3 regions of the Vibrio sp. R12-SW3-ISO1 genome follow, and region 3 is predicted to be linked to each of the others. Evidence: predicted binding sites of a transcription regulator. Region 3 holds the regulator's gene; each other region holds the start of a gene.
What was found. The regulator PurR, encoded in region 3, represses purine synthesis genes. The targets are predictions, from matches to a motif close to TNANGNAAACGTTTNCNTNA.

Region 1: metK (methionine adenosyltransferase) is a predicted target of PurR. The motif match lies at 7,926-7,945, and genes of this name have one in related genera.
Region 2: purE (5-(carboxyamino)imidazole ribonucleotide mutase) is a predicted target of PurR. The motif match lies at 7,395-7,414, and genes of this name have one in related genera.

Annotation. Positions count from the first base shown of each region.
Region 1 covers NZ_JCBDGK010000053.1:6,012-16,806, reverse strand. The annotation lists gene AC6R0R_RS18185 (PilT/PilU family type 4a pilus ATPase) at 1-746, shown strand, start outside; gene ruvX (Holliday junction resolvase RuvX) at 816-1,238, opposite strand; gene AC6R0R_RS18175 (YqgE/AlgH family protein) at 1,334-1,897, opposite strand; gene gshB (glutathione synthase) at 1,975-2,925, opposite strand; gene rsmE (16S rRNA (uracil(1498)-N(3))-methyltransferase) at 2,942-3,673, opposite strand; gene endA (deoxyribonuclease I) at 3,815-4,513, opposite strand; gene AC6R0R_RS18155 (SprT family zinc-dependent metalloprotease) at 4,713-5,210, opposite strand; gene AC6R0R_RS18150 (DUF2189 domain-containing protein) at 5,300-6,100, opposite strand; gene metK (methionine adenosyltransferase) at 6,588-7,742, opposite strand; gene tkt (transketolase) at 8,101-10,095, shown strand; gene epd (erythrose-4-phosphate dehydrogenase) at 10,265-10,795, shown strand, end outside.
Region 2 covers NZ_JCBDGK010000023.1:65,047-75,841, forward strand. The annotation lists gene rsmB (16S rRNA (cytosine(967)-C(5))-methyltransferase RsmB) at 1-346, opposite strand, end outside; gene fmt (methionyl-tRNA formyltransferase) at 430-1,377, opposite strand; gene def (peptide deformylase) at 1,414-1,935, opposite strand; gene AC6R0R_RS07860 (LysM peptidoglycan-binding domain-containing protein) at 2,116-3,240, shown strand; gene dprA (DNA-processing protein DprA) at 3,237-4,406, shown strand; gene AC6R0R_RS07870 (DUF494 family protein) at 4,409-4,888, shown strand; gene AC6R0R_RS07875 (DNA topoisomerase family protein) at 4,916-5,497, shown strand; gene AC6R0R_RS07880 (5-(carboxyamino)imidazole ribonucleotide synthase) at 5,669-6,802, opposite strand; gene purE (5-(carboxyamino)imidazole ribonucleotide mutase) at 6,806-7,291, opposite strand; gene hemF (oxygen-dependent coproporphyrinogen oxidase) at 7,534-8,451, shown strand; gene aroE (shikimate dehydrogenase) at 8,542-9,372, shown strand; gene AC6R0R_RS07900 (DUF1488 family protein) at 9,376-9,645, shown strand; gene AC6R0R_RS07905 (gamma carbonic anhydrase family protein) at 9,632-10,183, opposite strand.
Region 3 covers NZ_JCBDGK010000015.1:146,077-156,871, forward strand. The annotation lists gene glgC (glucose-1-phosphate adenylyltransferase) at 1-526, shown strand, start outside; gene glgA (glycogen synthase GlgA) at 516-1,976, shown strand; gene AC6R0R_RS04370 (alpha/beta fold hydrolase) at 2,218-3,018, shown strand; gene AC6R0R_RS04375 (putative signal transducing protein) at 3,041-3,352, opposite strand; gene AC6R0R_RS04380 (TVP38/TMEM64 family protein) at 3,349-4,041, opposite strand; gene AC6R0R_RS04385 (TfoX/Sxy family DNA transformation protein) at 4,248-4,841, opposite strand; cyclic di-GMP riboswitch class I at 5,046-5,154, opposite strand; gene purR (HTH-type transcriptional repressor PurR) at 5,330-6,334, opposite strand; gene torD (molecular chaperone TorD) at 6,573-7,280, opposite strand; gene torR (two-component system response regulator TorR) at 7,519-8,226, shown strand; gene elyC (envelope biogenesis factor ElyC) at 8,341-9,150, opposite strand; gene cmoM (tRNA uridine 5-oxyacetic acid(34) methyltransferase CmoM) at 9,247-10,044, shown strand; gene mukF (chromosome partition protein MukF) at 10,058-10,795, shown strand, end outside.

The DNA.
Region 1 (10,795 bases), on a different contig from region 3:
GGGGCTTGGTGCTGGTGGTGGGCGCGACGGGCTCGGGTAAATCGACCACGATGGCCGCGATGACGGGTTATCGCAACCAGCATCGCAGCGGGCACATTTTGACGGTCGAAGACCCGATAGAGTTTGTTCATGAACACCAGCGCTGCATTGTGACGCAGCGCGAAGTGGGGCTCGACACCGAGAGCTATGAAGTGGCGCTGAAAAACTCATTGCGCCAAGCGCCGGATATGATTCTGATTGGTGAGATCCGCAGTCGTGAGACGATGGAATACGCCATGACCTTCGCTGAAACGGGCCATTTGTGTATGGCCACACTGCACGCCAACAACGCCAACCAAGCGCTAGAGCGGATCTTACATCTGGTGCCGAAAGAGCAAAAAGAGCAGTTCTTGTTTGACCTGTCGATGAACCTGCGCGGTGTGATCGCTCAGCAGTTGATTCGCGATAAAAACGGCCAAGGACGTCACGGCGTGTTTGAAATTCTACTCAACAGCCCACGTGTTTCGGATCTGATTCGTCGCGGCGATTTGCATGAGCTAAAAAGCACCATGGCCAAATCCAACCAAGTGGGCATGCAGACCTTTGACCAAGCACTGTATCAACTGGTGGTGGAAGACAAGATCAACGAAGAGGATGCCTTGCACAGTGCTGATTCCGCCAATGATTTGCGTATCATGCTGAAAACCAATCGCCAAGAAGGCTTTGGCGGTGGGGCGTTGGATAACGTTAAGATTGATATGGATTAGAGTTCCTAGTGGCGAGTTCCTAGTTCCTAGAGGGAGGGCGTTTGATAGAACTCGCTTTAGGAATTGGGGTTATTGGTATTGGGCTTCAAACCAACTTTCTAGAATGATCACGGCGGATTGGCAGTCAACGTTGCCTTTGGTGAGCGCTTTGTAGCCGCCCATCGAGAACAGCTCGGAACGGGCTTCGGTGGTCGAGAGGCGTTCATCGTGCAGCTCTACCGGTAGGCCAAATCGGCCATGGAGGCGGTTGGCGAATTTTTTGGCTCGCGGCGTGATGCTTTCGAGATCTTTGCCGTGCAGGTCGGTCGGCAGCCCTACCACCAACAGATTCGGTTGCCACTCGGCAATCTGCTTTCCTATCTCATCCCAATTGGGAATGCCGTCTTTGGCTTTAAACGCTTTTAGTGGTGAGGCGGTGCCAGTAATTTCTTGGCCAATGGCGCTGCCAATGCTTTTGGTGCCGTAGTCGAAGGCCATGATGGTTTTAGACATAAGGGTTCTGCTTAGTGAAATTAGATTCGTGAAATTAGAGTGAATCAGCGGCGAGGGATTATCGCCGCTTATCGTTTTAGCGCAACACGGAATGGTTACGCATGACCGACGTCGTTGGACAGCTGTGCGACGTCAATGCCGAGCATCTGCACCGCTTTTTGCCAGCGATCGGCAATCGGGGTATCAAAGATGACCGACGGGTCGGCTTCAATGGTTAGCCATGAATTCTCTGATAGCTCCGACTCTAGCTGACCCGCCTCCCAACCGGAATACCCCAGTGCGACCAAGTAGCGATTAGGCTCTGCCTCGGTGCCGAGCACACTCAAAATGTCTTTTGAGGTGGTGACACTGATTTCACTGGTCATCTGAATGCTGGATTCATACGTGTCTTTAGGGCGATGAAGGATAAAACCTCGGTCTTCAGATACAGGCCCGCCATTAAGGACCGGTTTTTCCAGACTGTCGGTATTGAGCTGCGGATGAACGGGCTGCACATCGACGCGTTCGAGCATTTTTCCAATGGTGATATCAATAGGCGCATTGATCATGAGGCCCATAGCGCCCTCTTCGTTGTGCTCACACACATAGATGACACTGCGCTTAAAGTAGGGATCTTTCATCCCCGGCATGGCAACGAGAAAATGGTTGGTTAAATTCATCATGACTCCACCTTAAATTGAGCGGCACTCACAGCGCGAATACCGCTCAAGAGCTGGGTTATCCCATCACCGATAGATTATTTCTGCTCAATGCGACGTTCAATCGCATCCATCAGCTTGCCGGTAATGGAGATATCAAATGCGGCTTCGATTTCACGAATACACGTTGGGCTGGTAACGTTAATCTCAGTCAGTTTGTCGCCGATGACGTCAAGGCCAACAAAAATCAGCCCCTTTTCTTTAAGTGTAGGCGCTACAGCGAGAGCGATCTGTTTATCTGTCTCACTCAGTGGTCTTGCTTCGCCACGTCCGCCTGCGGCTAGGTTACCGCGAGTCTCTCCTTTGGCAGGAATACGCGCTAAGCAGTAGGGCATCGGTTCGCCATCCACCACCAAAATACGCTTGTCACCATTGCTAATATCTGGGACGAAAGTTTGCGCCATCGCGTAGTGTTGACCATGGTTAGTCAAGGTTTCGATGATCACGGAAACGTTAGGATCGTTCTCTTTTACACGGAAGATCGACGCGCCGCCCATGCCATCCAATGGTTTTAAAATCACGTCGCCATGTTGCTCACGGAAGGCTTTGATCTTGTCTGCGCTGCGAGTCACCAAGGTGGTTGGCGTCAGCTCTGGGAACCACGCGGTAAATAGTTTTTCATTGCAGTCGCGCAAGCTTTGCGGCTTGTTGACGATCAAGGTGCCTTTTTCTTCGGCGCGCTCAAGGATGTATGTGGCGTAGATGTATTCGGTATCAAATGGGGGATCTTTACGCATCAATACCGCATCAAGCTCTGACAGCTCAATGGTCTGCTCAGACTTAAACTGATACCAGCCGCTTGGATCTTCTTTCAGCTCCACCACTTTGGTGTCCGCAATCGCGACGCCCTGTTCTAGGTGAAGATCCTTCATCTCCATGTAGTGAATTTCGTAGCCGCGGCGCTGCGCTTCCAGCATCATGGCAAAGCTAGAGTCTTTTTTGATGTTGATGGACGAAATCGGGTCCATCACGATGCCGAGTTTGATCATGGATAGTGTTCTCCGTTTAGCCAAGATCGCCAAAGCGAACTTGTAGGGCGGTAATAGCGGTAAGGGCTGCGGTTTCGGTACGTAGCACGCGAGGACCGAGCAGCGTCTCTTCAAATTGGTATTGCTGCGTCATATCGATTTCATCGTTAGAAAGGCCGCCTTCAGGGCCAATCAACAAACGCACTTTTTCTACCGGAGTCGGTAGGGTGTTGATTGAGTATTTGGCGCGCGGATGCAAATTGAGCTTCAAGCCACCGAATTGCTCTTGGCACCACGCTTCGAGCGACATAATCGGGCGAATGGTAGGAACGGTATTCCGGCCGCATTGTTCACAGGCGCTGATAGCAATTTTTTGCCATTGAGCGAGCTTTTTCTCAAAACGTTTGGGGTCGAGTTTGACGCCACAGCGCTCAGAGATAAGGGGCGTAATGGTATTGACGCCAAGCTCAACGGATTTTTGAATCGTGAACTCCATTTTATCTCCGCGTGAGATCACTTGACCTAAGTGCAGATCCAGCGGTGACTCGCAGCTTTGCTCAACGCGGTCTAACACCTCGACGTCGACGTTTTTCTTTCCTACAGCGGTAATGGTGGCAGGGAATTGTGCGCCGCTGCCATCAAACAACAGCACCTGTTGACCCTCTTTCATGCGCAGCACTCGGCCGACGTGTCCGGCGGCATCGTCACTGAGGGCGAGAGGCCCAAGCTGGTGGATGGTCTCTGGGTGATAGAGTCGTGGCATGCGCATTGCGTTGGTTTCCTGCAAATCCAAAAGTTATCCCACTAACATGGATGCCTTTGAGCGAAAAAACAAGGGGCTAGCGTGAGATAAAGCGTGCTGAGAAGTCGAGTGCCTAGTTCCTAGTTTCTAGTTCCCAGAGCTAGGTGGTTATGGGGTTGCTTGGCATGCCTCAACCACAAACGGGTTGTGATTGCCTTGCACTTTAGCGATGCGTTTGTCACGTTCACACTCCCAGGCGTCAGCGGGGTAGGTTTTATTCCATGCATTCATTAGCTTGGTTTGCTTGTTTGAGAGTTTAAATCCGTACTCTTTACTCATGTAGAGATAGGTGCGAGCAATGGAGCCGCGGGCTCGATCGGGCGGCATCACCTCTCGCTGTTTGAAGTTGACCTGCATCTCACAGCGCCCATAGCTCACCCCTTGAACCCCATTCCACTGGCTAAAGTTGTAATTTGAACGATCGCCGTTGACCTCACCAATCGCTGGGGTCAAGTTATGCAAATCGGCTTCCATCGAGCGAAATTGCTGATCGTTTTTAGTGCAGTATTTACGCCCACCTTGTTGCCAGCATTGGCGCTGATGACCAAATTGCCAAGCAGGCACCACATGCTCCCACTCAATGCGAGAGGCTCGGCGCTCTTGCTTACGCACCTGATAGCCGCACGAGTTAAGATCCGGCGTGCCTTTGCGCCCTTGCCACTCAATATTGCAGCCACAGTAAAAGCTGGTGGGGTGATCGGCGTAGATCTTGACCGCCTCTTTCTTTGCTTTGGAAAAAGAGGACGGCGGCGCTGCGTGCGCGAAAGAGAAAGCAGAAGAGAGCGTCACCGCTAGCAGCGAGCTCATCACAGTAAACCAAACGGGCAGTCGAGACATAATGAAACCTGAGTGAGCGTTAAAGCATGAAAAAAGTATTATTTTTCACAGTCTAGCACGCAAAAAGGTAGGATTTTAGTGATGATGTTATTTGTTACGCTGTACGAGATCGCGCCACAGGGTGTGATTTAGTGGGGATAGATAGCTGGCAGGGATGGAGTGCGGGTGATTACGACAACTGTTTGCCAGAAAATACCAGTGTCTGCTGACACTGTTGGCAGCGATAGCTTGCCTGTTTGCGCTGCACTTTATTGTGGCGTCGAATAGAGAGCGGGTAGTCACGACACGCACAACGGTATTCAAAGGTTTTACCCTGAACAGAGGTGACAGCAAAGCTGTGGGTGGTGTTGGCTTTGACACCGAACACTGACTCCATGACCCCTTGCCACTCTTTGCCGTGCGGGCGAACGCGACCATAAACTTGATAGGTGACAAGGTGGGCCACTTCATGGGGGATCACTTCTTGGAGAAACGCCGCTTGATTCTCCGCAAACAACACCGGATTGAGGCGGATTTCATTGAGTTGCAGGTACGCTTTTCCTGCCGCTTTGCCGCGCAGCTTAAACGAGAGCGTTGGCATAGGAAACGGCCGGCCGAACGCCTGGCGGGCTTGCTCGATGCATTGTGCGATCACTCGCTGAGTTGAATAGGTGAGGGTCAAATCCACAGGTGACTCATCTTCGCTGGCAGAGATACAGGATAAAAAACGCCCCGAGAGAGCTCGGGGCGTTCACTATACCTCAAATAGGCCACATGTTAAGGGTGATGGCGTTTCTTAATCACCTCATGATACGCGTGCCAAGTGGCGTAGCCGAGTATCGGCATCGTAAAGAGCATCCCGATACCATAAGTGGCAAAGCCAATTAAGATTCCGCCACAAATGATCGCAGCCCAGACGATCATGGCACCAATATTGGATTTAACGGCGTTAAAGCTACTGAATACGCCAGTCATCATATCCACGCGTCGCTCCATCATCAGCGGAATGGCAAACGCTGAGATACTGAACACAACACACGCCAGCACTAAACCCACTAATGAGCCGATGATCAAGAAGGGGAGAAAGTCGCTCAACGGCGCCCCTTGTACTGAAGGGTAAAGTGCATGCAACAGCGCCGCGATACGCATCCAAAAAATCATACACACCGCAAGCAGCACGGCAAACGCCCATTGTGAGGTGGAGTTGCGCCCGATGGCTTTCATCGAGTGAAGCAAACTGGGTTTATGTCCGCGCTCTCGCTCCCAGCTTGCGTCATACAAACCGAGCGCTAAAAAAGGCCCAATGAGCATATAGACGACCAGACTGGGCATCACCACAAGGTGGGTGCCTTGCCACTGGACGAGGAGAACAATGCCGATGGCCGCCGCCATAAAGCATAAGCCGTAGAAAGCGCTAATCAGCGGCATGCGAACAAAGTCGTGCAAGCCGAGCGCGAGCCAATGAAATGGGGCAGAGATACTGACCTGATTACACGGTATGGTGCGCGCGTATTCGTGGTCGCTGACTTCCTTATGTTTTTGCTCTTTGAAGTCATGTGGGTTAACCGTACGAGGCATAACTCCTCCTTGATCAATCTCGATTCTCATCCTCTTCTTTGCCTTTTGAGTGGTGGCCGAGAAAAGGGGTTGTTACGTATTTGTAAACAGAAGACGTTTTTAAACGCAAGCCGTTCGCAAACACGAGAGAGTGCTGACCCGATTCGCTGATGTGCTCCTAGACGCTGACGTTAAAGGGTGTGAACTCTCAGTTTCATGTTGATGCCGTGATCTGAACACAAGCTTTGCGCGTGTTACTCGGCGCAGAGGGGATGGCAGTCACGTCTGGTTTTATACGTAAAGACGTCATCCTTGGATGCGTTTATTTAACATATTGTTAACTATTGACCTCAATGGCGTAAATTACAACCTGGGAGGTTAAATTTTGTTCAATGATGGGTGGGGGGATGCGAGGTCGGGGTGAGCAAAGCGAGCGAGGAGGCTAGATGGCAGGCAAAAGAAAGGGCTTTTGGCGAACCAAAAGCCCTGAAATAGTGTGGCTCAGTGATTACTTGAGACCAGCGAAGTCACGCAGTTCTGCGGCTTTATCCGTCGCTTCCCAAGGGAACTCTTCACGACCGAAGTGGCCGTAAGCGGCGGTCTTCTTGTAGATCGGCTGAAGTAGGTTCAGCATCTCTTGCAGGCCGTATGGACGTAGATCGAAGAACTGACGTACCGCCTCAATGATGATGTCGTGCGAGACTTTCTCAGTACCGAACGTTTCCACCATGATAGACGTTGGATCCGCAACACCGATTGCGTAAGACAATTGGATTTCACAGCGATCTGCCATACCCGCTGCGACGATGTTTTTCGCCACGTAGCGTGCTGCGTAAGCGGCACTACGGTCTACTTTCGATGGATCTTTACCAGAGAATGCACCACCACCGTGACGCGCTGCGCCGCCGTAGGTATCAACGATGATCTTACGACCGGTCAAACCACAGTCGCCCATTGGGCCACCGATAACAAAACGACCGGTTGGGTTGATGAAGAAGTTAGTGTCTTTGTTGAGCCACTCAGCTGGTAGAACAGGTTTGATGATCTCTTCCATTACCGCTTCGCGCAGATCCGGCGTTGAGATAGAGTCACAGTGCTGAGTTGACAGTACGACCGCATCGATACCAACGATCTTACCTTCGTTGTACTGGAACGTAACCTGAGATTTTGCATCTGGACGCAACCATGGCAGTGTGCCGTTCTTACGTACTTCCGCTTGCTTTTGCACTAGGCGGTGTGAGTAAGTGATAGGCGCTGGCATGAGGACTTCAGTCTCGTTACATGCGTAACCAAACATGATGCCTTGGTCACCGGCACCTTGCTCTTTTGGATCCGCTTTGTCGACACCTTGGTTGATGTCTGGAGACTGTTTACCGATGGTGTTTAGCACTGCACACGAATCCGCGTCAAAGCCCATGTCAGAGTGAACGTAGCCAATTTCACGTACGGTTTGGCGCGTTAACTCTTCGATGTCTACCCATGCAGAAGTGGTGATTTCACCGCCGACCATGACCATACCGGTCTTGACGTAGGTTTCACACGCTACGCGAGCTTTTGGATCTTGCTCGAGGATCGCATCGAGAACCGCATCTGAGATTTGGTCTGCAATTTTATCTGGATGACCTTCTGATACGGATTCAGAAGTAAACAGGTGCTTAGCCATGAGAGCTCCATTTAATCTGTTGGATGGGCGTCATTGCTCGCCCAGCACAAAAATAATGTTAAATTATGTAGGTGTATCTACATCTAGACGTCTATTTTAGTTTTGCGTGCTCGAATTACAAGTTATTTTTGTGATTTAAGTAGAGTAAAAACGCGTATTTTTCTCAATCCGCCGCGTGAGGTAAAGAGCAATCGTTTGCATCAAGCAGTAACGAAAACCGGCGGTCTTCGAGAAATTTGCAATAAATATCGTAGATCTGGCGTTGATTAGACAGTAATCGATTGCACCCGCGCAGATGCTCTGCGAGAATTATCGCCCACATTAGTTATCAATTCGCTTAATGCATTCAGGAGCAGACATGTCTTCTCGTAAACACTTGGCCAATGCAATTCGTGCACTTAGCATGGATGGTGTTCAACAAGCTAATTCCGGTCACCCAGGCGCACCGATGGGGATGGCGGATATCGCCGAAGTTCTTTGGCGTTCACACTTAAACCACAACCCAGCGAACCCAGAATGGGCAAACCGCGACCGTTTTGTGCTATCAAACGGCCACGGCTCAATGCTGATTTACTCTTTGCTGCACCTAAGTGGTTACGAGCTGTCTATTGACGATCTGAAAAACTTCCGTCAGCTTCATTCAAAAACGCCGGGCCACCCAGAATATGGTTATGCACCGGGCGTAGAAACCACTACTGGTCCTCTTGGCCAAGGTATCACTAACGCAGTGGGCATGGCGCTGGCAGAGAAAGCATTAGCGGCGCAGTTCAATAAAGAAGGCCATGACATCATCGACCACTTCACCTACGTATTCATGGGTGATGGCTGTTTGATGGAAGGGATCTCTCACGAAGCATGTTCACTAGCGGGCACTCTGGGCCTTGGCAAGCTGATCGCTTTTTGGGATGACAATGGCATCTCGATTGATGGTGAAGTGGAAGGTTGGTTCTCTGACGATACACCAAAACGCTTTGAAGCTTACGGTTGGCATGTTATTCCAGCTGTCGATGGCCATGATGCTGAGGCGATCAACGCCGCCATCACTGCCGCGAAAGTGGACCCTCGCCCTACTCTAATTTGTACTAAGACCATCATCGGTTTTGGTTCACCAAACAAAGCGGGCTCTCACGATTGTCACGGCGCGCCACTAGGTGCAGACGAAATCAAAGCTGCGCGTGAGTTCCTAGGTTGGGAGCACCCAGCATTTGAGATTCCAGCAGACGTATATGAGCAGTGGGATGCGAAAACCGCAGGCGCAGCATCTGAAGCGGCGTGGAACGCTCAGTTTGAGGCTTACGCAGCGGCGTACCCAACAGAAGCGGCGGAGCTGAAACGTCGTCTCAACGGTGAGCTTCCTGCGCAATGGGAAGAGAAAGCGAATCAAATCATTGCTGATCTGCAAGCCAACCCAGCGAACATTGCCTCGCGCAAAGCGTCTCAAAATGCGCTTGAAGCGTTCGGTAAAATGCTGCCTGAATTTATGGGCGGTTCGGCGGACCTTGCGCCATCCAACTTGACCATGTGGTCGGGCTCAAAATCACTGGAAGCAGACGATTTCTCAGGTAACTACATTCACTACGGTGTACGTGAGTTCGGTATGACGGCCATCATGAATGGTATTGCGCTGCATGGCGGTTTTGTCCCTTACGGTGCGACCTTCTTGATGTTTATGGAGTACGCCCGTAACGCGATGCGTATGGCCGCTCTGATGAAAATTCAGAACATCCAAGTGTACACGCATGACTCGATTGGTCTGGGTGAAGATGGCCCAACGCACCAACCCGTTGAGCAAATGGCGTCACTTCGCCTAACGCCAAACATGAGCACATGGCGTCCATGTGACCAAGTGGAATCCGCGGTCGCTTGGAAATTGGCGATTGAGCGTAAAGATGGCCCAACGTCTCTGATTTTCTCTCGTCAAAACCTCGCGCAGCAAGCGCGTGACGCTGAGCAAGTGGCTAACATCGCTAAGGGTGGTTACATCCTAAAAGATTGCGCGGGCAAGCCAGAGCTTATCCTTATCGCCACCGGTTCTGAAGTGGAACTGGCTGTTGAAGCGGCGGCGCAGCTAACCGCTGAAGGCAAGCAAGTACGCGTGGTGTCTATGCCATCGACGGACGCGTTCGATAAGCAAGACGCAGCGTACCGTGAATCCGTACTGCCAGCTGACGTAACAGCACGTATCGCTATCGAAGCGGGTATTGCGGACTTCTGGTACAAGTATGTCGGCTTTGGCGGCAAGATCATCGGTATGACAACCTTCGGTGAATCAGCGCCTGCTGGAGAACTGTTCAAGCTGTTTGGCTTCACGACAGAAAACGTTGTGAACACAGCGAAGGAACTGCTTGCTTAATTGTGGCGATGTAGTTTGAAGGAAACCGAGTCGTGAGTGGCTCGGTTTTTTTTATTTAGTTCCTAGTTCCTAGTGCCTAGAAATAGGCGGTTTCGGGGATTGGAACTCGCATCTGGGCACGGGCTCAGTTACTATCTGTGACACGAAAATCAGGTGGGGTGAAGAAAGGATGCTTAAAATTGCGATCAATGGATTTGGACGTATCGGTCGTAATGTGTTGCGCGCGGTTTACGAGAGCGGCAAACATCAGCAGATCAAAGTGGTCGCGGTCAACGAGTTGGCACAGCCTGATGCGATGGCGCACTTACTGCAATACGATACGAGCCACGGTCGTTTTGGCAAAAAAATCACGCATGACCAAGAGCATATCTATATTCATCACGGCGTCGTGGAGAGTGGCGACTTTGATTCGATTCGGATTTTGCACCTAAACGACATTGAGCTACTGCCTTGGCGCGATCTTGAGGTCGATATGGTGCTCGACTGCACCGGTGTCTATGGCTCGCAAGCCGATGGCCAAGCGCACATCAAAGCCGGCGCTAAAAAAGTGCTTTTCTCCCACCCGGGCGCCAGTGATATCGACAACACCATCATCTATGGCGTGAACCATGAAACATTAACCGCAGAGCATCGCGTCGTTTCTAACGGTTCGTGTACGACCAACTGTATTGTCCCTATCATCAAAGCGTTGGACGATGCT
Region 2 (10,795 bases), on a different contig from region 3:
CGTTAATCAAACCGCGCAGACTCGGGCCGCGCAAGGTTTTGGTCGCTTCAACGGTTTCTGCGACTGCCGCGTGCGAAGGGATACGCATAAAACTCAGTTGGTAGATCCCCACCAAAATCAAATGGTGAAAAACGCGTTTTTTGCCCTTGAGCGGATTATCCATCAATTCGTTGGCAATAGACTCTAAACGCGGCAAGTAACGCAAAGCGCCGTAGCAAATCTCTTGCAGCAGAGCGTGGTCACGCGGTTTGATGGTCTTTTGCGCGGCAGGCAGCGCATGCGAGAGTGATTGACCTTTGTCGACCACTTGGAAGATAACGTTAGCGGCAGCAGCGCGAACATTCATAATCAATACCTTAAATAAGGGAGGGCATCTCTGCCCTCAAAATGTACGTGATTCATTGCAGCGCAATGACAGGGTGTGAAGGGTTAGCTCAGTACCGAGCCCACTTCGAACCAACTTGCTCGGGCGTTGAGAATATCTTGCACCGACATGGCTTTTTTACCCGGCACTTGCAGTTGAGAAAGGACTAATACGCCTTTGCCTGTTGCGACATAGATGCCAGTTTTGTCTGCTTGGATAATGGTACCCGCCGCTTGGTCTGTGGTGTGCTCCGCCACGCGGCTTTGCCACACCTTGATGCTGTTGTCGGCCGCTTCAAAGTGGCTCATTGGCCACGGGTTGAATGCGCGCACGCAGCGCTCAATGTGCTCTGCGTCGTCATGCCAATTGATGCGGGCTTCCTCTTTGCTGAGTTTTTTGGCGTAGTTGGCTAGGGCATCGTCTTGTTTTGTGGCGACGGCGCTGCCTTGTGCGATGTCAGTGAGGCAGTCCAATAGCGCACTTGGGCCTAAATCGGCCAACTTTTCGTACATGGACGCACTGGTGTCGCTGCTTTCGATCGGCAAGCGCGCGATGGAGAGCATGTCGCCAGTATCGAGGCCAATGTCCATCTGCATGATGGTGACGCCGGTTTCTTCATCGCCCGCCCAAATGGCGCGCTGAATCGGCGCTGCGCCTCGCCAACGTGGCAAAATCGAACCGTGCACATTGATACAGCCAAGTTTAGGCGTATCCAATACCGCTTGCGGCAGCAGCAAACCGTACGCGACGACGACCATCAAATCGGCGTCTAAATCCGCCAACGCTTGCTTGGCCTCTTCAGACTTAAAGTTTTCCGGTTGGTAGACCGCAATGTCATGCTCAAGGGCAATCTGTTTGACTGGGCTCGCGGTGAGCTTTTTACCGCGACCTGCAGGGCGGTCGGGTTGGGTGTACACGGCAATGACGTCGTGCTCCGAAGACAACAACGCCGCCAAGTGACGGGCGGCGAAGTCCGGAGTACCAGCAAAAACAATCTTAAGTGGTTTGCTCAAGGTACGTTCCTTATCTTTTCTTTCTCAGTAATACGCTTACTTACCGGCGGATTGTTTTTCGTTGAATCGCTTGATCTTCGCCAGTTTGTCTTGGATGCGTTTACGCTTCAGTGGCGATAGGTAATCGACAAAGAGCTTGCCTTCTAGGTGGTCAAGTTCGTGCTGAACACAAATCGCCAGCAGGTCATCCGCCTCGAAGGTAAATTCTTCACCATCGCGATTGAGCGCTTTGACCGTCACCTCGGCTGCGCGAGGCACTAAAGCGCGTGCGCCAGGCACAGATAGGCAGCCCTCTTCAATCCCATCTTCACCGCGTTTCTCGATGATTTCTGGGTTGATAAGCACCATTGGCTCATCACGGGTGTCCGAAATGTCGATCACCACGATACGTTGGTGAACATCGACTTGGGTGGCCGCAAGACCAATTCCTTCTTCGTCGTACATGGTTTCAATCATGTCATCGACGAGTTTTTGAATCTCAGGCGTCACTTTCTCTACGGGCTTAGCCACGGTACGAAGGCGATCATCTGGGAATGTTAATACTTGTAATACAGACATATACACTCAAAATGTTGAACTGTGCCGAATCAGGGTAAAGCTTGTTGGCTCAATTCTAGACATTTTATAACCTAAATGACAGCATCATTACGCATTTTCCCTGCCACTCTCGGTGTCAATGTTGAGCACACACACCTAAGTTGAGCAGCGGTTTCTTTCAGATAACCAAGGATTTAGGTGATGGTGAGTTTCAAACGGTGTTCCAGTTGGCGCAGGCCACTTCTCTGCGTGATGACCTTGTGGGTAGCTTGGGTTCCTTTCTCTATCTCGTCGGTGTTAACCCTCAAGCCCGATGCGCCCACGACGTATGTCGTGGTCAAAGGCGATACCTTGTGGGATATTTCGGCGCTCTACCTCGATAGCCCTTGGCTTTGGCCACGACTATGGCAGGTCAATCCCGATATTGATAATCCTCACCTGATTTATCCCGGTGACAAGCTCAATCTGATTTGGCGCAATGGTGAGCCGGTTCTGACGGTGAAACCGATGCACAAGCTGAGCCCGAAAGTCAGAAAGCTTGATAAACAAGCGCTGCCGACGCTGCGTGAAGAGTGGGTGTTGCCGTACCTAGAATCGGATCTCTTGCTTGACGAGTCGTTATTGGCAGAGAGTGCCAAGGTGATTGGCTCGAGCAATGGCTTGCAATATCTCACCGGGCAACAACTGCTCTATGTCACGGGGCAGCAAGTGCAAGGCGAGTGGCACATTTACCGCAAAATGACCACCTTTACACGTGATGATAAACGCGTCATTGCGTTGAAAAAAATTGCGGTCGCCGAGTCTGCGGATGAGCCTACGGCGCCGAGCGATACGGACATGACGGCGCTCAAAGTTCGCCAACAAACGCAGGAGATTCTCGCGCACGACATCGCCTTGCCCGTGCGTGAGGCTCAGTCTGATTTCAGTCAACGCTTTTATCCCCAGCCTTCACCTAAGACCATCGATGCCTCAATCTTAGGGTCTTTAGAAGGCAGCCAATATGTAGGCAAGCATCAAGTCGTGGTCATCGATCGCGGCGCGCGCGATGCGCTGCGTCAAGGCAGTATGTTCGACCTCTATCAGCCGGGTCACAAGGTGGCCAAAGCTGGCCAAGGGGTATTGGCTAGGCAAGAGGTGCAGCAATTGCCGGATGTGCGCATTGGGCATTTGATGGTGATTCGTCCTTATCAAGATTTTAGCTTGGCGCTGGTCACTCAGAGCGAGCAGCCGATTGCCACTGAAACCCGTTTGCGCTCACCTCTAGTGACGCTTAAATCCGCTGAAGACGTTGTGGACGCAGAGCTACAGGGTAAGGAGCAAGGATGACAGAGCGTGAGCTGCGCGCTTGGCTGATGCTCTATTTTACGCCCAGAATTGGTCCGAAGACCTTTGAGCGTTTGCTAAAGGTGGCTGAGCCGCACGAGATTGTCTCCAGTTCGAGCGACGAGATGCGCGCGTTTGGCTTAAGTGAGCATCAGGTGGAGTATATTCAGCGGCGCGCAGAAAAAGAGGTGGACGGATGTTTGGCTTGGCGCGAGCGCGAGGCGGATCACTATATCGTCACCCGTGACGCGAGTGACTATCCGTCACTGCTCGCCAACGCCCCAGCGTCGCCGGCGGTGCTGTTTGTCAAAGGCAAGCTTGAGGCGATTCACTTGCCGCAATTGGCCATTGTAGGCAGTCGTAATGCCAGTCAGGATGGGCTTTCGCTCGCCAGAGAATTTGCCAGTGCGTTGGTCAAAGAGGGGCTGTGTATCACCAGCGGACTCGCGCTCGGCATCGATGGCTATGCCCATGATGGCGCGCTGAAAGCGGGCGGAGAGACGGTCGCGGTGCTCGGCAGTGGCCTTGGCGAAGTGTACCCTGCCCGCCACCGAGCGCTGGCAGAGCGTATTACTCAGCAAGGCGCGTTGGTCAGTGAGTTGCATCCGCAGGCCAAACCTAAGGCGGATCACTTTCCTCGCCGCAATCGCATTATCAGTGGCTTATCGCTGGGCGTGCTGGTGGTGGAAGCGGCAGAGAAAAGCGGCTCATTAATTACCGCGCGATATGCCCTTGAGCAAGGCCGAGAAGTGTTTGCCATTCCCGGCTCTATTCATCAAGTCTATGCCAGGGGTTGCCACCGCTTAATTCAGCAAGGTGCGAGCTTAGTCCAAGAGGTTGAGGACATCTTGTGCGAACTTGACAGCTTGCTGGCGTGGTCGCGGCAACAGGCGGATAAACAGAGCGAATCACGCACCCAGACGCCGAGCTGCTCGCATTTCCGAGCGCTTTTATCTCCTAACGATAAAGAAGCGACGAAAGTGAGCAAAGAAGAATTGCCATTTCCCGAGCTGTTAGCTAACGTAGGTAATGAGGCTACACCAGTTGATATCTTAGCATCGCGGACCCATATACCCGTGCAGGATGTCATGATGCAGCTCTTGGAGCTCGAGCTTTTAGGGCACGTTGTTGCAGTTTCCGGTGGCTACATTTTAAAGGGGAGGGGCTAGCTATGATGATGGATATTTTGATGTATCTGTTTGAGACCTACATCCATAGCGATGCAGAGTTACAGGTCGACCAAGATGAGCTAGAAGAAGAGTTACTTCGCGCTGGTTTTCATCAGAAAGACATATATAAGGCCCTGGTCTGGTTAGAAGAGTTGGCGGCGCTCCAGCAAACGGAAGCGCACTCGGCGATCTCTGTCAGTACCTCGTCTCCGTCTACGCGTATCTATACCGCCAAAGAGTGCGACCGCCTCAGCCTTGAGTGTCGTGGCTTTTTAATGTTTTTAGAGCAAGTGAGCGTGTTGACGGCGGAAACACGTGAGATGGTCATTGACCGAGTGATGGGGCTCGAAACCGATGAGTTTGAGCTTGATGACCTCAAGTGGATTGTCTTAATGGTGCTGTTTAATGTGCCGGGCAATGAAAATGAATACACGCTTATGGAAGAGCTTCTTTACACCAAAGAGCAGGGTATCTTGCACTGATACCGTCGCTTTGCGACCCTAAGTGATATGAGTAAAAAAATCGACCATCAGTTGTTTTCTGCCCACGAGCACGCCTTAGAACATCAGGCGTGCCCGAAATGCCAAGCTCAAGGCTTGGCGGGGGAGCTGTCGCTGCGCCATGGCAAACATGGTCCTTTCTTGGGGTGCACCTTGTACCCGCAATGCGATTACATCAAACCTTTGCATCAAAATGATGGCCACATCGTTAAAGAGTTAGGTGTGCCATGTCCTGAGTGTGGTCATGAGTTGGTGCTGCGCCAAGGTCGCTATGGGATGTTTGTCGGTTGCAGTCATTACCCTGAGTGTCACCACATTGAGTCGATCGATGCCCCCGCAGAGCCGAGTGAGGACAACGTCGCCATCGCCTGCCCTGAATGCCATCAAGGTCAGCTGACCGAGCGTAAATCTCGCTTTGGTAAGCTGTTTTATGCATGTGACCGCTACCCGAAATGCAAGTTTGCCGTCAATCAGCCGCCCGTCAGTGGGGAGTGCCAAGTGTGTGGGTTTCCACTGCTGGTGGAAAAACACAGCGCGAAAGGCCAACAGTTGCAGTGTGCGGCTCGCCGTTGTCAGGCCATTCAGTCTTAATCTTCGACGATTGCCTATTTAAGACTATATCTCGATTAAAGACTATACCGTGGAAAGGCGATATCGGAGCGGCGAGCGTTTCAGCAGATACAAGGTCATTAAAGACAAAAAAGGCGCCATGAGCGCCTTTTTCAATCCAGTGTTCGTAGAGCCAACACTCATTTGATCCGATTACGATTCGAAGTTTTGTGCAAACTCATGCACCGCAGGGAAAGCATCGTTGTCGAGCAAGGTGGCCAGTTCACACAGCTTGCGTTGTAGCTCACCACTGTAGTCGCCGCAGACATTGATGTGACCCATCTTGCGTCCTGCACGTTTCTCTTTGCCGTACCAATGGATATGGCACCCTTCAATGGCCAGCAACGCTTGTGGCAGTGTGTCTTCGCCAAGGATGTTGATCATCGCCGTTTCACGAACCAGTTTGGTGCTGCCAAGCGGTAAGCCACACACAGCTCTTAGGTGGTTTTCAAACTGACAGGTCTCTGCGCCTTGCTGCGTCCAGTGACCGGAGTTGTGCACGCGCGGTGCAATCTCATTTACGAGCAGGGTGCCATCGACATCGAAAAACTCAAGGGCAAGCACGCCCACGTAGTCGAGACTCTCAGCTACAGCGCTAAACATCGCCTGCGCTTGGTCTTGCAGCTTCGGATCAGAAATGGCGGTCGATAGGCTTAGCACCCCTTGGGTGTGGACGTTCTCAGCCAGAGGATAAACAGCGACTGAGCCGTCTTTGCCTCGTGCGCCCACCAAGGAAACTTCTCGGCCAAACGGGACAAACTCTTCCGCCACAATCGCTTGTGTCTCACTGGCTTGGATGCATTGTGCCATCTCTTGCCAAATGCTGTCCGCTTGAGCGGCGTCTTTCAATCGCCATTGGCCTTTACCATCGTAGCCACCTAGGGCACTTTTCAGCACCATAGGAATGCCGACTTTTTCGATCGCGCGATCAAAATCTTCCCTGCTCTCAATGACATGGTAGTTGGCGTTGCGAACGCCCGCTTTGTCCAATAGCGCCTTCTCAATACGGCGATCGCCACCGGTTTTGATTGCTTCTGCTGACGGGTAAAACTTCCCGCTTTGCTCGCAGAGGGTCAAAATATCGTGTGGGATATGTTCAAACTCAGCTGTGATCACATCGGCACGCTCAATGGCATTGCGAAGACCGTGGCCCACCACATGTTGGGTGAGAGGGTGGACAATGTTTTCACTGCCGACATCGTACGCCGAGATCTCAATGTTCAGTGGTGCGCCCGCAAGAGACATCATTCGTGCTAATTGGCCTGCACCTAACACCAACACATGCATGATTTAGTCCTCGGCTGGGTTTGGGTTGGCAAGGACGGTCTCAGTTTGCTCTTGGCGAAACGCTTCGACCTTCTCCATCACGGACTCATCGTGGGTACCGATGATTTGCGCGGCTAAAATACCCGCATTCGCTGCGCCTGCTTCGCCGATCGCTAGTGTACCGACCGCGATGCCTTTTGGCATTTGCACGATAGAAAGCAGCGAATCCATCCCTTTTAGGGCACGTGATTGAACAGGAACACCCAAGACAGGTAAGCTTGTGAACGCCGCAGCCATGCCCGGCAGGTGCGCAGCGCCGCCAGCGCCAGCAATGATCACTTTCAGACCGCGCTCTTTCGCGCTGTTGGCGTAGTCTGCCAATAATTGAGGAGTGCGGTGCGCAGAGACGACTTTAGTTTCGTATTCAACACCAAATCTATCCAGCATTTCCGCGGCGAGCTTCATTGTTGGCCAATCTGATTTTGAACCCATGATGATACCGACTTTCATCTCAAACTCCTTCAACCTTTTGTGTGGAATGAAAAACAGGATGTGTCGTAAACCCAGTACAACCACATCGCCAATTTGTGCGCATTATACGGCGTTTTCCCTAGCAAGCAAACGTTTGCGCGCACTTTGAACCGCGCAGTGATTAGTCTTCGACGCAGATTCTTTGTACACTGAGTCTCATCCCAAGAAGACGCAGCCAGTGACTGCGTGGTGAAACAGGGCCTACCCTGCAAGGAAGTAAAATGTCAGAAATCGATAAGCAGGCGGTGAAGCAGTTTTTGTTGGCACTGCAAGATACCATTTGTCAGCAGCTTGAGCAGGCCGACGGCCAAGCGCTGTTTGTTGAGGATGCTTGGCAGCGTGAACCCGGAGAGCGGCTCGGTGGCGGTGGTCGCACCCGAGTGATGAAAGCGGGCGCGGTGTTTGAGCAAGGCGGCGTCAACTTCTCTCATGTCTCTGGCAAAGCGATGCCCGCCTCGGCCACTGCCCATCGCCCAGAGCTCGCCGGGCGACGCTTTGAAGCCATGGGCGTGTCGTTGGTGATGCATCCGAATAACCCTTATGTGCCCACCTCCCATGCCAACGTGCGCTTTTTTATTGCCGAAAAAGAGGGCGAGGCGCCGATTTGGTGGTTTGGCGGCGGGTTCGATTTGACCCCCTTCTACCCATTTGAAGAAGATGCTCACTTCTGGCATAGCAGTGCGAAAGAGGTGTGTGAACCTTTTGGTCATGATGTGTATGCCAAGCACAAAAAATGGTGTGATGATTATTTCTATCTGCCGCACCGTGATGAAACGCGCGGCGTTGGTGGGCTATTTTTTGATGATCTCAACGAGTGGCCATTTGATAAGTGTTTTGATTACATCAAAGCGGTCGGTGAAGGGTATACCCAGGCGTATCTGCCGATCGTTGAGCGCCGCAAAGAGACGCCCTACACTGACCGAGAGCGTCAATTTCAGCTTTATCGCCGTGGTCGCTATGTGGAGTTTAATCTCGTCTATGACCGAGGAACCTTGTTTGGTTTGCAAAGTGGTGGCCGAACCGAGTCGATTTTGATGTCGATGCCGCCACTGGCTCGCTGGGAGTACAATTATCAGATTGAGCCAGACAGCCCTGAAGCGGTTTTGTATCGCGATTTCCTCAAACCGCGTGATTGGTAACGTGTTTATCTCGGCATAGCGCTTGATCCTGGCCGGGATAGTGATAGGGTCAATGACCGTTGACCCGTTTATTTTTGTGTAGGTAAGGACATGACACAACCTCTTGACCGCTATGTGGTGTTTGGCAATCCCATTAGCCAAAGTAAATCGCCTTTTATCCATACCTTATTTGCTCGCCAGACCAACCAAGCGTTAACCTATCAAACGCAGCAGCCTGAGATCGGCACATTCAAAACGGCGGTAGCGGAGTTCTTTGCTGCAGGTGGTAAGGGGTGCAACATCACCGCACCGTTTAAAGAAGAGGCGTTTCAGTTTGCGACCCGCCTGACTGAGCGAGCGCAATTGGCCGGTGCCGTTAATACCTTAAAAAAGTTAGATGATGGAGACATCATTGGTGACAACACCGATGGTGAAGGATTAGTGCAAGATTTGCTTGCCAAGCAAGTGGTACTGAAAGGGGCGAGAATACTATTGCTTGGCGCTGGCGGCGCGGCGCGCGGCGTGATCAAACCGCTGCTCGACCAGCACCCGCATTCAATAGTGATCGCCAATCGCACCAAAGCCAAAGCATCACAGTTGGCAGAGCTTTTCGCTGAGTTTGGTGTGGTGCAAGCCGCCTCACTGGAAGAGGTCGAGACTGGCTTTGATGTCATCATTAACTCAACGTCGTCGGGATTGAGTGGTGAGTTGCCAGCGGTATCACCGACCATTTTTCAAGGTTGCCAAGTGGTGTATGACATGGTCTACCGCGCAGGCAAAACGCCTTTTAATGCCTGGGCGGAACAATCGGGTGCGCCCGTCAGCTATGATGGCTTAGGGATGTTGGTTGGCCAAGCGGCAGAAAGCTTTATGCTGTGGCGAGGTTTACGCCCAGGCACTAAGCAGGTGCTGCGCGAGCTGCGTAGAAATTTACAAGGGTAAAAGATGAATCAATCGATTTTGTTTCCCGATCGACAGCATTGGGATGAAGAGCGCGCTGCGGTTTGCTTCCCTGCTCAGCAAGCGGGTGCCTTGATTGAGTGTGTGGTGAGCCAAGCGGTACTGGAGTCGTATGCGCAGCAAAGCATTACTTCGGGCCAACACGCCATCGAACTGTTTGAACAATGGCGCTTTGACCTCGAAGAGCAAGCGGAGTCTTTAATAGAAGACGAGATGTTTAACAGCCGCGGTGAAATTGAACTCAACCAGCAATGATCTCAACCTCATTTAAGTAGTCGTCTTTATTCTGCACGTAGTTATCGGCAGACTTTTGTAAGAAAGCACGCTCTTTGTCTGTCAAAGGGCGAGCCTGCTTAACCGGACTGCCGACATACAGATAGCCACTTTCCAATGTTTTTCCCGGTGGAACTAAACTGCCTGCTCCCACCATCACCTCATCTTGAATGACCACACCATCGAGCACGATCGCGCCCATGCCAACGAGCACGCGATGACCAATGGTACAGCCGTGCAGCATTACCTTATGACCCACGGTCACATCATCACCGATAATCAGTGGGTAGCCTTGAGGGTTTTCTGCATTCTTATGGGTGACATGAAGCACCGAACCATCTTGAATGTTGCTACGCGCACCAATTCGGATATGGTTGACGTCTCCACGAGCGGCCACCAAAGGCCAAACACTGGCATCATCGCCCAGTGTGATGTCGCCAACTAAGACAGCACTGCTATCTATATAGACACGATCGCCAACTTGAGGTTGGATACCTTTATAACTGCGTAGGGAACTCATCTCTTCTCCTATATGCGATAGCACGATATGTTGCCAAGAATAGTGGCAAAAATAGCCCGTTGCGCATAGAAAATACGCAAACAGTAAAAAAATCAAAAAAATCGCTGAAAAGGGGTTGCCAATGTGACGCCGATCTCTATAATGCCCCCTCGCTGACACGGCAAGACGACTCCAATAAGTTGATACTCACCGTAACAGCAAGGTCTAAATAGCCCAGCAAAAATTGCTTGAGAAAAGTTTGAAAAAAGTGGTTGACACTAAAACTTAAATCGCTAAAATGACCGTCCGTTTGTGAGTAAGGCACGTCAAAACTAGCTCTTTAACAATATAAACCTATCAATCTGTGTGGGCACTCGTTGATGATAATCCAAATAGTTTCTTCGGAAACAATTTAGGTTTCAATGATACGAAGTGACCATTGAGTCTTCGGACTCAGCACAGTCAATTCAAACATTACTTTTGAACTAGTTTATTAGTCGACTAGGGAACTGTATCAGTATTCATTGAGCCGAACAAAACTTTAAATTGAAGAGTTTGATCATGGCTCAGATTGAACGCTGGCGGCAGGCCTAACACATGCAAGTCGAGCGGAAACGACTTAACTGAACCTTC
Region 3 (10,795 bases):
CCCAAGTGGCGACGTGTTCGTTTACGACTTCAGTACCAACCGTATCACTGGTGAGAAAGAAGAAGTGTATTGGCGCGATGTGGGTACGATTGATGCCTACTGGCAAGCGCACATGGACTTACTTGCCAAAGACGCGCCATTCTCGCTCTATAACCGTAAATGGCCACTTCACACCTACTACCCACCATTGCCGCCTGCAACGTTTAGTGATTCGGACAATGGTCGAGTGCAAATTATTGATAGTTTAGTGTGTAACGGTAGTTTTGTACGCGGTTCCCGTATTGAAAAATGTGTGCTTGGATTTAGAAGTAATATTGCATCTGCGTGCGATATTAGCGAAAGTATCCTTTTAGGTGACGTGAAGATCGGCCAAGGTTGTGTCTTGCGTCGCGTCATCATCGACAAGGGTGTGGATATTGCGCCAGGGACGCAAATCGGTGTGAACCTGACGGAAGATAAAAAGCATTTCCACGTGTCGGATGACGGTGTTGTCGTTATTCCAAAAGGAGCACGTGTTGGCTACTAAGAATCTCTCTGTTCTCTTTGTAGCATCGGAAGTAGAAGGATTGATCAAAAGCGGTGGCTTGGCAGATGTTGCCAAGGCACTGCCTGAAGCCCTTTTTGAGCTCGAGCAAGATGTGAGACTCACACTTCCCGCTTATCGCAAGGTTGCAGGCATTGAGTCTGCGACTGTGGTTTTAGAGACGGCATTAGAGCACTGGCCTCATACGCCTTATTGCGTCAAGCAGCTAGCGCTATCGGGAATCACTGTGTATGCCATCGATTGTCCGCAGTATTTTGACCGTCCTGACATGTACGCCGAGTACAATCAAGCCTACTCAGACAATGGTGAACGCTTCGCCTTTTTTAGTGCGGCGAGTTTGGACATGCTGCCGAAACTGGGCTTTCAGCCGGACATTGTCCACGCCAATGACTGGCACACGGGTCTGGTTCCATACCTTCTCAAGCATCGTTACGCCAGTGACGATTTTTTTGCGCATACCAAAAGCATTCTTTCCGTGCACAACGCGGTCTTCAAAGGTGTCTTTAGCTATGATGAGCTCGGCGATCTGCCTGAGTTTCAGACGCATTACGCGCCGGATGCCGCAGTGAGTGCAACGCACATCACCATGCTTCGCGCCGGGGTGAAAACCGCTGATAAGGTGAACGCGGTTAGCCCGACGTACGCGCAAGAGCTCAAGACCGAACTGGGCAGTCATGGTATGGCGCAAGACTTTCAAAGCCGAAGCCATGATCTGGTGGGGATTCTTAATGGTTGCGACTACAGCACATGGAACCCAGAAACAGACACCCACTTACCGTTAAATTACCGAGCGACGAAGCAGAGCATGGTGCGCGGTAAAAAAGCGTGTAAGGCGGCGCTGCAAGCAAGAGCGAAACTGAGCGAAAAAAACGTCGCGATGTTTGGCATGGTCTGCCGTTTGACGCAGCAAAAAGGGTTACATTACCTGATCCCTATTCTGTCTGAGTTTCTCAAACACGATGTTCAGTTAGTGATTGTTGGGACCGGCGACCCTATGTTGGCAAGCCATCTTAAAGCGCTCTCAGCCACACACAGCGACAAATTTGCGTTTATCGAGGCTTACGATGAAGAGCTCGCCCACCTGGTGGAAGCGGGCAGTGATTTCTTCTTGATGCCGTCAGAGTTTGAGCCTTGTGGTCTCAATCAGATCTACAGCATGGCTTACGGTACGCTGCCAATCGTTCGTGGTGTGGGTGGACTGAAAGATACGGTTCACCATTACGACGATGATCCGTCAATCGCTACTGGGTTTGTGTTTGATGAGCCAACGCCGACCGCGTTGTTGTTGACTATGCTCCGTGCTTTGCTGCTCTACGCGCAAAATCTCAATGAGATAAAACGGGTTCAATTGCACGCGATGACAGAAAACTTCTGTTGGGAAAAAGCGGCGGGTGAGTACATCGAACTCTACCACAGTGCTTTGAGCGCCTAACACTATGTCATTGAATTGCAGACGCTATTTTTTAGTCTGTTCGCGTAAAGACGACAATACGTCTGCATAAAGAAAGCGCCTGATGGGTTTTGTGCTTGCACAGTCTCACGGCGCTTTCATTTTTTCTAACATTTCCGATTGCACTAAAGTGGCGGTTTTCGTTTATGCTAAACAAAAACTCGGGCGCTTTTGTGTTACCCTGCGCCCTGAATTGTGTGACGATAACGGTTATTTTTCGACTATGACTCAAAGCTTGCTATTCCATAAGACTTTTAAACACCCCACTAGCGATGAGTGGGTGGTCTTTGTGCATGGCGCAGGCGGCAGCTCATCGATTTGGTTTAAACAGATCAAAGCCTACAAGCAGCATTTTAATTTGCTTCTGATTGATTTGCGCGGCCATGGAAAATCGAACCAGCTGATTAAGGAGATTATTGCCAATCGCTACACCTTTAAAGAGGTCACATTAGACATCTTAAAAGTGCTTGATCACCTAAAGATTCAGTCGGCACATTTTGTCGGCATGTCGCTTGGGACCATCATCGTCCGTAACTTAGCGGAGCTAGCGACTGGGCGCGTAAAAACCATGGTGTTAGGTGGCGCCGTCACACGACTCAACACACGCTCTCAAGTACTGGTAAAGTTGGGTAATCTGTGTAAACACATTGTGCCCTACATGTGGCTCTATCGCCTGTTCGCCTACATTGTGATGCCTCAGCGAGCACAAAAAGAGTCGCGACATATGTTTATCCGCGAAGCGAAGAAGTTGTGCCAAAAGGAGTTCAAGCGTTGGTTTATTTTGACCGCAGAGGTGAACCCTCTGATGCGCTACTTCAAAGACCGCGAGTTACCTATCCCTACGCTCTATCTGATGGGTGAAAAAGACTACATGTTCATCACCCCTGTGAAAGAGATGGTCTCAGCACATACGCTCAGTGAGCTGCATGAAATTCCTGACTGTGGCCATGTGTGTAATGTTGAGCGCCCAGATGAGTTTAATGATCACTCCATCGCCTTCATTCAGCAACACCTCACTGCTTAATTTCGGCTAGCTCCCCACACACTCATACTGGTTTGGTGTGCTCGCACTGCCAACATAACTGAAAATGGCCGTCATTTTCTTCTTGGCAAGTCGGGCAAACCCAAACCATGTTGTCGGGAGTGTCTTGTTGGAAGTCATCAATCAGCGCGAGTGCCGTCTGCTTTTGCTCTGGGCGAGTTAACCAAACGTACGGGCTGGCCTCTTCGCCAAACGGAATCTCTCCTTGCAAGCCGAACAAACCTTCACCTCTCACCTCACAGGCTATTCCTTCGCTGCGTAACATTTCACACACGATGTGTGCTTGTGGTGGGGTTGTGGCAATAAAGATTTTCAAGACGCTTGTCCATTGGATTGCGGTGACGCTTTGAGTTTGGCCATCACCCATTTAGCAATGATTGGGAATACCCCGAGCAACGCAAAAGAGGCGAGTACTGTTGGGGAGACGATGCCTGACAAACTGTCGATTTGCGCTAGCTGGGTCCCGGCGTTGAGGTAGACGGCCGTGCCCGGCAACATACCCAGTTGACTGACCAGATAGAAGCGCGCGATGGTGATGGGCGTAAGACCCATCAAGAGGTTGATCAAAAAGAAAGGGAATACCGGGATAAGGCGCAGTGAGAAGAGATAAAACGCACCATCTTTCTCGACCCCTTGGTTAATCGTCGCGAGTTTATCGCCAAACTTGCTTTGTACCCACTCTTTGAGTAGAAAGCGGCTGCTTAAAAACGCCAAGGTAGCACCTATCGTACTGGCAAAAGAGACGAGCAATAAACTGGTCCAAAAGCCAAACAGCGCAGCGCCAAGCAAGGTGACGACGGCCGCTCCAGGGATCGAGAAGGCGGTGATAGCGACATAGGCGAAGAAGTAACTGAGCGCGGCGAGGGCAAAGTGGGCGTCAATGATTTCAGCCAGCGCTTGCTGCTGCGCTTTGGCGTTATCAAGTGTCAGGTATTGACCAAAGTTTGCGCCTAAAAACACAATCAGAGCGAGCAAACCAATACCTAAAAGCAGTTTCTTGTTCATATGGATCCCTTTGAAAACATCATCATTGATCATTGTTAGATATGAACCAAAAAGCCAGTAAAAAATTTCGCCCTAAAGGGAAGAATACGTTGAATTCTATGACGAAGGAATGGAAACGCTAGAAAAGCATCGGCTAAAAACGTCTCAAGCCAGCGGTGTTGGGCTGGCTTGAGACGGGGATTGGAATTACTGAACGCTATCGCTGACTAGCTTTGCAGCTGATTCAGGAGCTCGTCGCGTCTTGCTTGAGGGACCACAGACCAGTGCGTGCCTTTAATTGCCCCCTCAAGTGCCCACAGCAGGTCGATGCTGACGTCGGCAGAGTGTGTGGAACGAATCGCTTTATACGCTTCCACTGCGCCCGTCTGCTCCAAACGGGAGACACTGTCGATACCCGCTTTCTTGAGCATTCGCTCGGTCGCTAGACGCAAGTTCGGCAGATCTTTCAGGCGCGTTGGTTTGGCGTTGGTTTGACGCTGCTTGTCTTTGTTGGCCGCCTCTAGTGCAGTGTTTGCCATCGCAATAGTCTGAGCGACATCCTGATCCCAGTCATGGCCAAGGGCGTAGTATTTGGTGACCACAGGGAAACCACGTTTTTTATACACGTATGGCTCGAGTCCCTGAGCATTAAACAGTTGGGCCAACGAGTCGTCGGCGCGTATGTGAAGTTTGTCATTTACCACGAGGGCAAACATGATGTCATCAGCGAAGATTCCGAATCCACCAAACATTGAGCGAGACTTGATCTTGCCCAATGGTTCAAACAATCGCATTGAGTCTTTTAAAATTGGTTTATCCATGCTGTTTTTCTCGGTGTATTACAATACGCCACCAAATTCAGGTCCGAGAGATTAGCAAAAATATGCAGGTTTTGTGTCAGTAGGGTGTCATTCTGGCTCATAAAAGAATAATCCTACTCGCGGTGTGAGCGCATAATGCGCACACAACGTTTAACTCATTGTATTCTTTGCTTTTGATAAAGAATTATGAAGTGCACATTTGCCATCGGCAACCCCGCTACCAAGCAGTCATCAACGTTGATATCATCGAGTGGCTGCAACAGGCCGGAAGCTTTGCGTCCCATCCTTTCGAAATGGTTTGCCCTGTTCGTGGCATTAGTCGAACATAATAAGCATAAATAATTTATGGGCTAAACATCACGTTTCGATGGGTTAAATGTGATCTTAGTTCATAAAATAGAGGGGTGTTAACGAGAGAATAAAGCCCAGCGGATGAGAAGTATTCTCGCTGGGCTAGTCGATGTGATGTGCTGAACTTGTTCGTTGGTCTATTTCACCGTCGCCACGGTATCGCGCTCGACGATTTCTGGGTGCATTTCAAAAATACGTTTTTCATGCTCTTTGTCTTTAATACGTTCGAGCAAAATCTCAAATGCGTTTTTACCCACACGGCGCTTCGGCTGGTGAACCGTCGTTAGCGGTGGTGAAAAGTACTCGGCTAGCTCAATGTTGTCATAACCAATGACCGACATGTCTTCTGGAATACGAATGCCTTTTTGCTGTAAACGGCTCATCAAACCGAGCGCCATCGTATCGTTGAAACAGAATACTGCGGTTGGCTTTTCGTCCATGGCGACGATTTTGTCCGCGGCAAGCACGGCGGTATCGCACTCAAAGTTACCTTCTAAGATCCAATCTTCGTTGACGCTCAAACCCGACTCGTTCATTGCGCGCTTAAAGCCTTGGATGCGCTCTTGGCAGGCCGCTTTTTCAAAATGCCCACTCAAGCAAGCAATGCGCTTGTGGCCGTGATCAATCAGGTATTTTGTTGCGAGGTAGCCGCCTTCTTCCGAGTTGTCGATGATTTTATCGGCTTGTGAGCTTTCCGGGCCCCAATCCATCACCACCTTAGGGATGTCTTTATGACGGTCAAGCATTTCGCTCAACTCTTCGGTCAAATCTGAACACATCACTAAGATGCCATCGACGCGCTTTTCCGCCAGCATGCGAATGTAGTCACGTTGTTTCTCGTAGATGCCGCCAGTGTTACACAAGATCAAGGTGTAGCCTTGACGGTAGCAGTAGTTCTCAACCCCGTCGATCACTTCCGAGAAGAAAAGGTTGGTCGATTGAGTAACCAGCATGCCTATTGTGCGTGTCGAGTTACATTTCAGGCTGCGTGCAACGGCACTTGGGGCATAGTTCAACTCTTGAACCGCTTCCATCACTTTTTCTTGCGTGGCTTCAGCGACAAAGCGTGTTTTGTTGATCACATGGGATACAGTGGTGGTCGAGACACCCGCTAAGCGAGCGACGTCTTTAATCGTGGCCATATGGTTTTGTCCTGTCGATGACTGCCTACTACTCTATGAAAAGTTAAGTCTATAAAAGTAAAGTCTATACAAAGTTTAGAGTATGTAGACAGAAAGTATCAGAAACACAAAAACCGCCCTCAAAAAGCGGTTTGTATTTATTAGTTTTATCGTTTGCGGACCGGATTGTAGTCCGCAACGTCGATTTGGGCAAATAAAAAACCCGCCTTTGGGATCTCGCCACACCTTTTGTATGGGCTTAATCGCTATCGCCTTGCAGGTAGGCTTTATCCAATTGAATGAACGCGCACAATAGCGACGACAGCGCCGCATAGAAGCCGAATGTGTCGAGGCGCTGGCAGCGCTCGGCAAACCTCTCAATCCAAGGGAGTAGATGCTGCTCAATAAAATCGGCTTGCTCTTGGTAGGCGAGATGCGTGTCGCCTGCCATCTGCTCTGCTGCATGAGCGCCGCGCACAATCAGGTTGCCCAAAAAATCCAGCTCTATCGCGAGATGATCAGAAGGCTCATTAAGCCCTGAATGCACAGCGACCCCGTGTTGTTGAAGTAAAGCGTCCATCTGTTTGGCAGGCTCACCATTGAGCAGTCCGGATTCATCTAAGTAGACAGAGGCGTAAGGCAGCGCGCTGTCTCGGTCGGATTTTAAAAACAGGTCGCAATAGTCGGCTGATAGTTCCAACTCAGCATCTGGCCTGTCTTGCAATCGGTTCAATGCATCGATGAGCCTGTCTGCGGCGACGTTAAGCTCAGGGGTTTGTGCAAGTCCCGTCAGAAAGGTACGTGTGTCCACCGAATGATATTGGGCCAGCTCTTGCTCTGAGAGCTCTTTGGCAAACACGCTCGAAAACCACCAGTAGAGCTCAGCGCGTTGCTCATCAAAGGCGCGCTGCTCTTTTTCGGCGGGAGATAAAGGGTCGGAAATCTGGGCGTTAGGTGTCTCTGGCATGATGGGCTCTCAACTGAATCAGATGCCGTTAAGTCTAACGGATAAAAATGAACAGCGGTCAACCAGATTATGAGAAGAAATGGTCAAATATGGCAATTTGTGAACAGGGCGGCAAAGCTTGCTTTGCATCAATGAATCGCCAACTTTTCACCTCCCAAAGAGGACAAAGATGGAGTTGTGACTAATTATGAATAGAATAAAGCCATTGAATCAGTGTGTGAATAAGTGAGTAGAGCCGATGAGCTACCACATTTTGGTTGTTGAAGATGATGAAGTGACTCGCCGTAAATTAGCGGGCTACTTTCAAACCGAAGGGTATCAGGTGAGCCAAGCTGATAATGGCGCGCAGATGCGCGATGTACTCAGCAGCAGTCGGGTCGATTTGGTGATGCTGGATATTAATCTGCCCAACGAAGATGGCTTGATGCTGACGCGTGAACTACGCAGTCAATCGGACATCGGTATTATCTTGGTGACCGGGCGTACCGACAGCATTGATAAGATTGTTGGTTTAGAAATGGGCGCGGACGATTATGTCACCAAGCCATTTGAGCTTAGGGAACTGCTCGTCAGAGTCAAGAACCTCTTGTGGCGCATCGCACTGGCTGCGCGAGCGCAAAACGCGGGCAGCGATCAGCAAGAGGGCGTGGTGCGCTTTGCTGAATGGACGTTCGATATTCAGCGCCGCGCTTTGAGCCGAGGGGATGAACCGGTCAAACTGACTAAAGCAGAGTATGAGCTTTTGGTGGCGCTCTCCTCTCACCCCAATCAAGTGCTCAGTCGAGAGCGTATTCTCAATATGATCAGTCATCGTGTGGACGCACCCAATGATCGCACCATCGATGTTCTGATTCGACGCATGAGAGCGAAGATGGAGGTGGATCCAAAAAATCCGCAGATATTCGTCACCGTGCATGGCGAAGGCTACATGTTCGCCGGAGATTAACGTTGTTCGGCAATTAACGAGCGAAAATTGACGCAAAAGAAACGAAAAATCCAGGCATACAGCCTGGATTTTTGAGTTAAGTGGAAGACGTTATCCGTCTACGCTGGCGGCCGGTTAAACGTCGCTCTGCGCAGCCTCCACCTCTAAGGCTTGCTCTTCATAATCGGACGCCCAGTCGCGCAGGTGCTGCCAAATGGTGCCCAGCGTTTCATGCCAGTAGCGCTCAGTTTGTTCGAGATATTTGCCCTTCGGCGCGTACTTCTCCCACGCTTGATCGATGTTTCTCTGCGCCAGGTAGTTGGTCGGCGCGGCGTAAGGTTTCAATCCTGCGGAATGGAATTCATTCAGGGCACGGTTCATGTGACTGGCCGATGTGACCACCACCAACTTCTTGTTCTTAACGAACGCCGCCGCTTGGCGCGCTTCTTCCCAAGTATCTTTGGCGGTTTCGAGCAGAATAATGTCAGATTTAGAAACGCCAAGCGCCAGCGCTACTTTAGCCATCATGCGCGCATTGCTCACTTCAGAACCGGCGGCATAGCCTGAGAGAATCAGTTTAGAGCCCGGATAAATTCGCATCACACGAATCCCTTCGGTCAAACGCATTAGGCCAGCGCGACTCAGTTCTGACGTGGGCGGAATGTCGTCGTCCACAACATGGCCGCTGCCAAGCACCATCACATAATCAATCGATTCATCGACAGGAAAAAAGGCCGAGTATTGGCGCTCGATAGGCATGAGAAGGCGTGATGAAACGGGCTGGAAGGCAACGAGAAAAATGCCAACAAACGAGAAGAGAACAACGAAACATCCTGTTTTTTGTTTTCGTGTGAACATGACGAGCATGAGTCCCACAAGGCCAATGATCAGCAGGGCTGGCAAAGGCATAAGTAAAGCCGAGACGACTTTTTTCAGCTCAAACATACTTAAATAGTCCGAAAAAACACCAGTTGATTATAATTTAAGAGAAAGCCTCTTTATTCCTGCCTTTCTTGTGACAGAATAGCAGCACGATTCAACATCATAACTCAAGCTGCTGTGACTGAAGACCGCAATTTCGACGATATTGCCCACAAATTTGCAAAAAATATATACGGCTCTGACAAAGGCGAGATTCGACAAGTCATTGTTTGGGAAGACCTTCAAACCATCCTCGCCTCGTTACCCGCCAGTGATTCACCACTCGACGTGCTCGATGCCGGGGGTGGGTTGGCACAAATGTCGCAAAAGCTGGCGAAGCTAGGCCATCGCATTACGTTATGTGATCTATCTTCTGAAATGCTGCAATTAGCTGAGCAGGATATTGCAAAAAATGGCTTGCTTGAGCAGTATCGCTTGATTCATTCGCCCGTTCAATCCATCGCTCAACACCAGCAGCAACCGGCGGATTTGGTGATGTTTCATGCCGTCATGGAGTGGTTGGCTGAGCCAAAGCCAGCGCTGCAAACGCTGTTAGAGCAGGTCAAACCGGGCGGTATCGCGTCGGTCATGTTCTACAACCATCATGGCCTCGTGTACAAAAATGTTGTGTGTGGCAACCTTCCGCATGTGTTAGAGGGCATGCCACACCGCAAGAGATTTAAGCTTCAGCCCCAAAAAGGGCTGAAGCCTGAAGATGTCTACCGTTGGATAGAGGAGTCGGGGTTTCGCATTGAAGGGAAATCCGGCATTCGCTGCTTCAGTGACTACATTGGCGATCGTCAGTATATGGGCGACTACACCAGTGAGGATGTCTTGGCCCTAGAGAGGCAGTTGTGCCGCCAAGAACCCTATGTGTCACTCGGACGCTATATCCACGTGTGGGCAAGAAAGAATTAAAACAGGATAAACCATGAGTGAAATGACTCTGAATGCCGCTGAGCAACCGATTGATGAGTTGGTGGGTTGGGTCAAGCAGCATGATTTTTCATTGAATCTGACCAACGAACGCTTGGCCTTTTTGATCGCCATTGCCGTGTTGAGTAATGAAAGGTTTGATGAAGAGTTAGGTGAAGGGGAGTTGCATGATGCGTTCGCCATTGTCACTCGATTGTTTGCCGATTCGGGCGAAGCGTCGGCGTTTCGCGCCAACAACGCCATCAATGACATGGTCAAACAGCGCCTTATCAGCCGCTTTACCAGTGAAATTACCGACGGTGCGAGTATCTATCGTCTCTCGCCGTTGGCCATCGGCATCACTGACTACTATGTTCGTCATCGCGAATTTTCCAAACTGAAACTCTCTATCCAACTGTCTATGGTGGCGGACGAAATGGCGAAAGCCATTGAAGCGGCACAAAAAGGCGGAACGGCGGGTCATTGGAAGAAAAACGTTTACGGCGTGCTGAAATACTCAGTCGGTGAAATTTTCGATCAGATTGATTTAAACCAGCGTGTGATGGATGAGCAGCAGCAGTCGGTTAAAACACAGATAGCTGAGCTACTTAACAAAGACTGGCGCGATGCGATCAATAATTGTGAATCCTTGCTGTCAGAAACCTCCAGCACATTGAAAGAGCTGCAAGACACCTTGCAAGCGGCGGGTGATGAGCTGCAAAGTCAAATTCTCGACATCCAAGAGTTGGTGCAT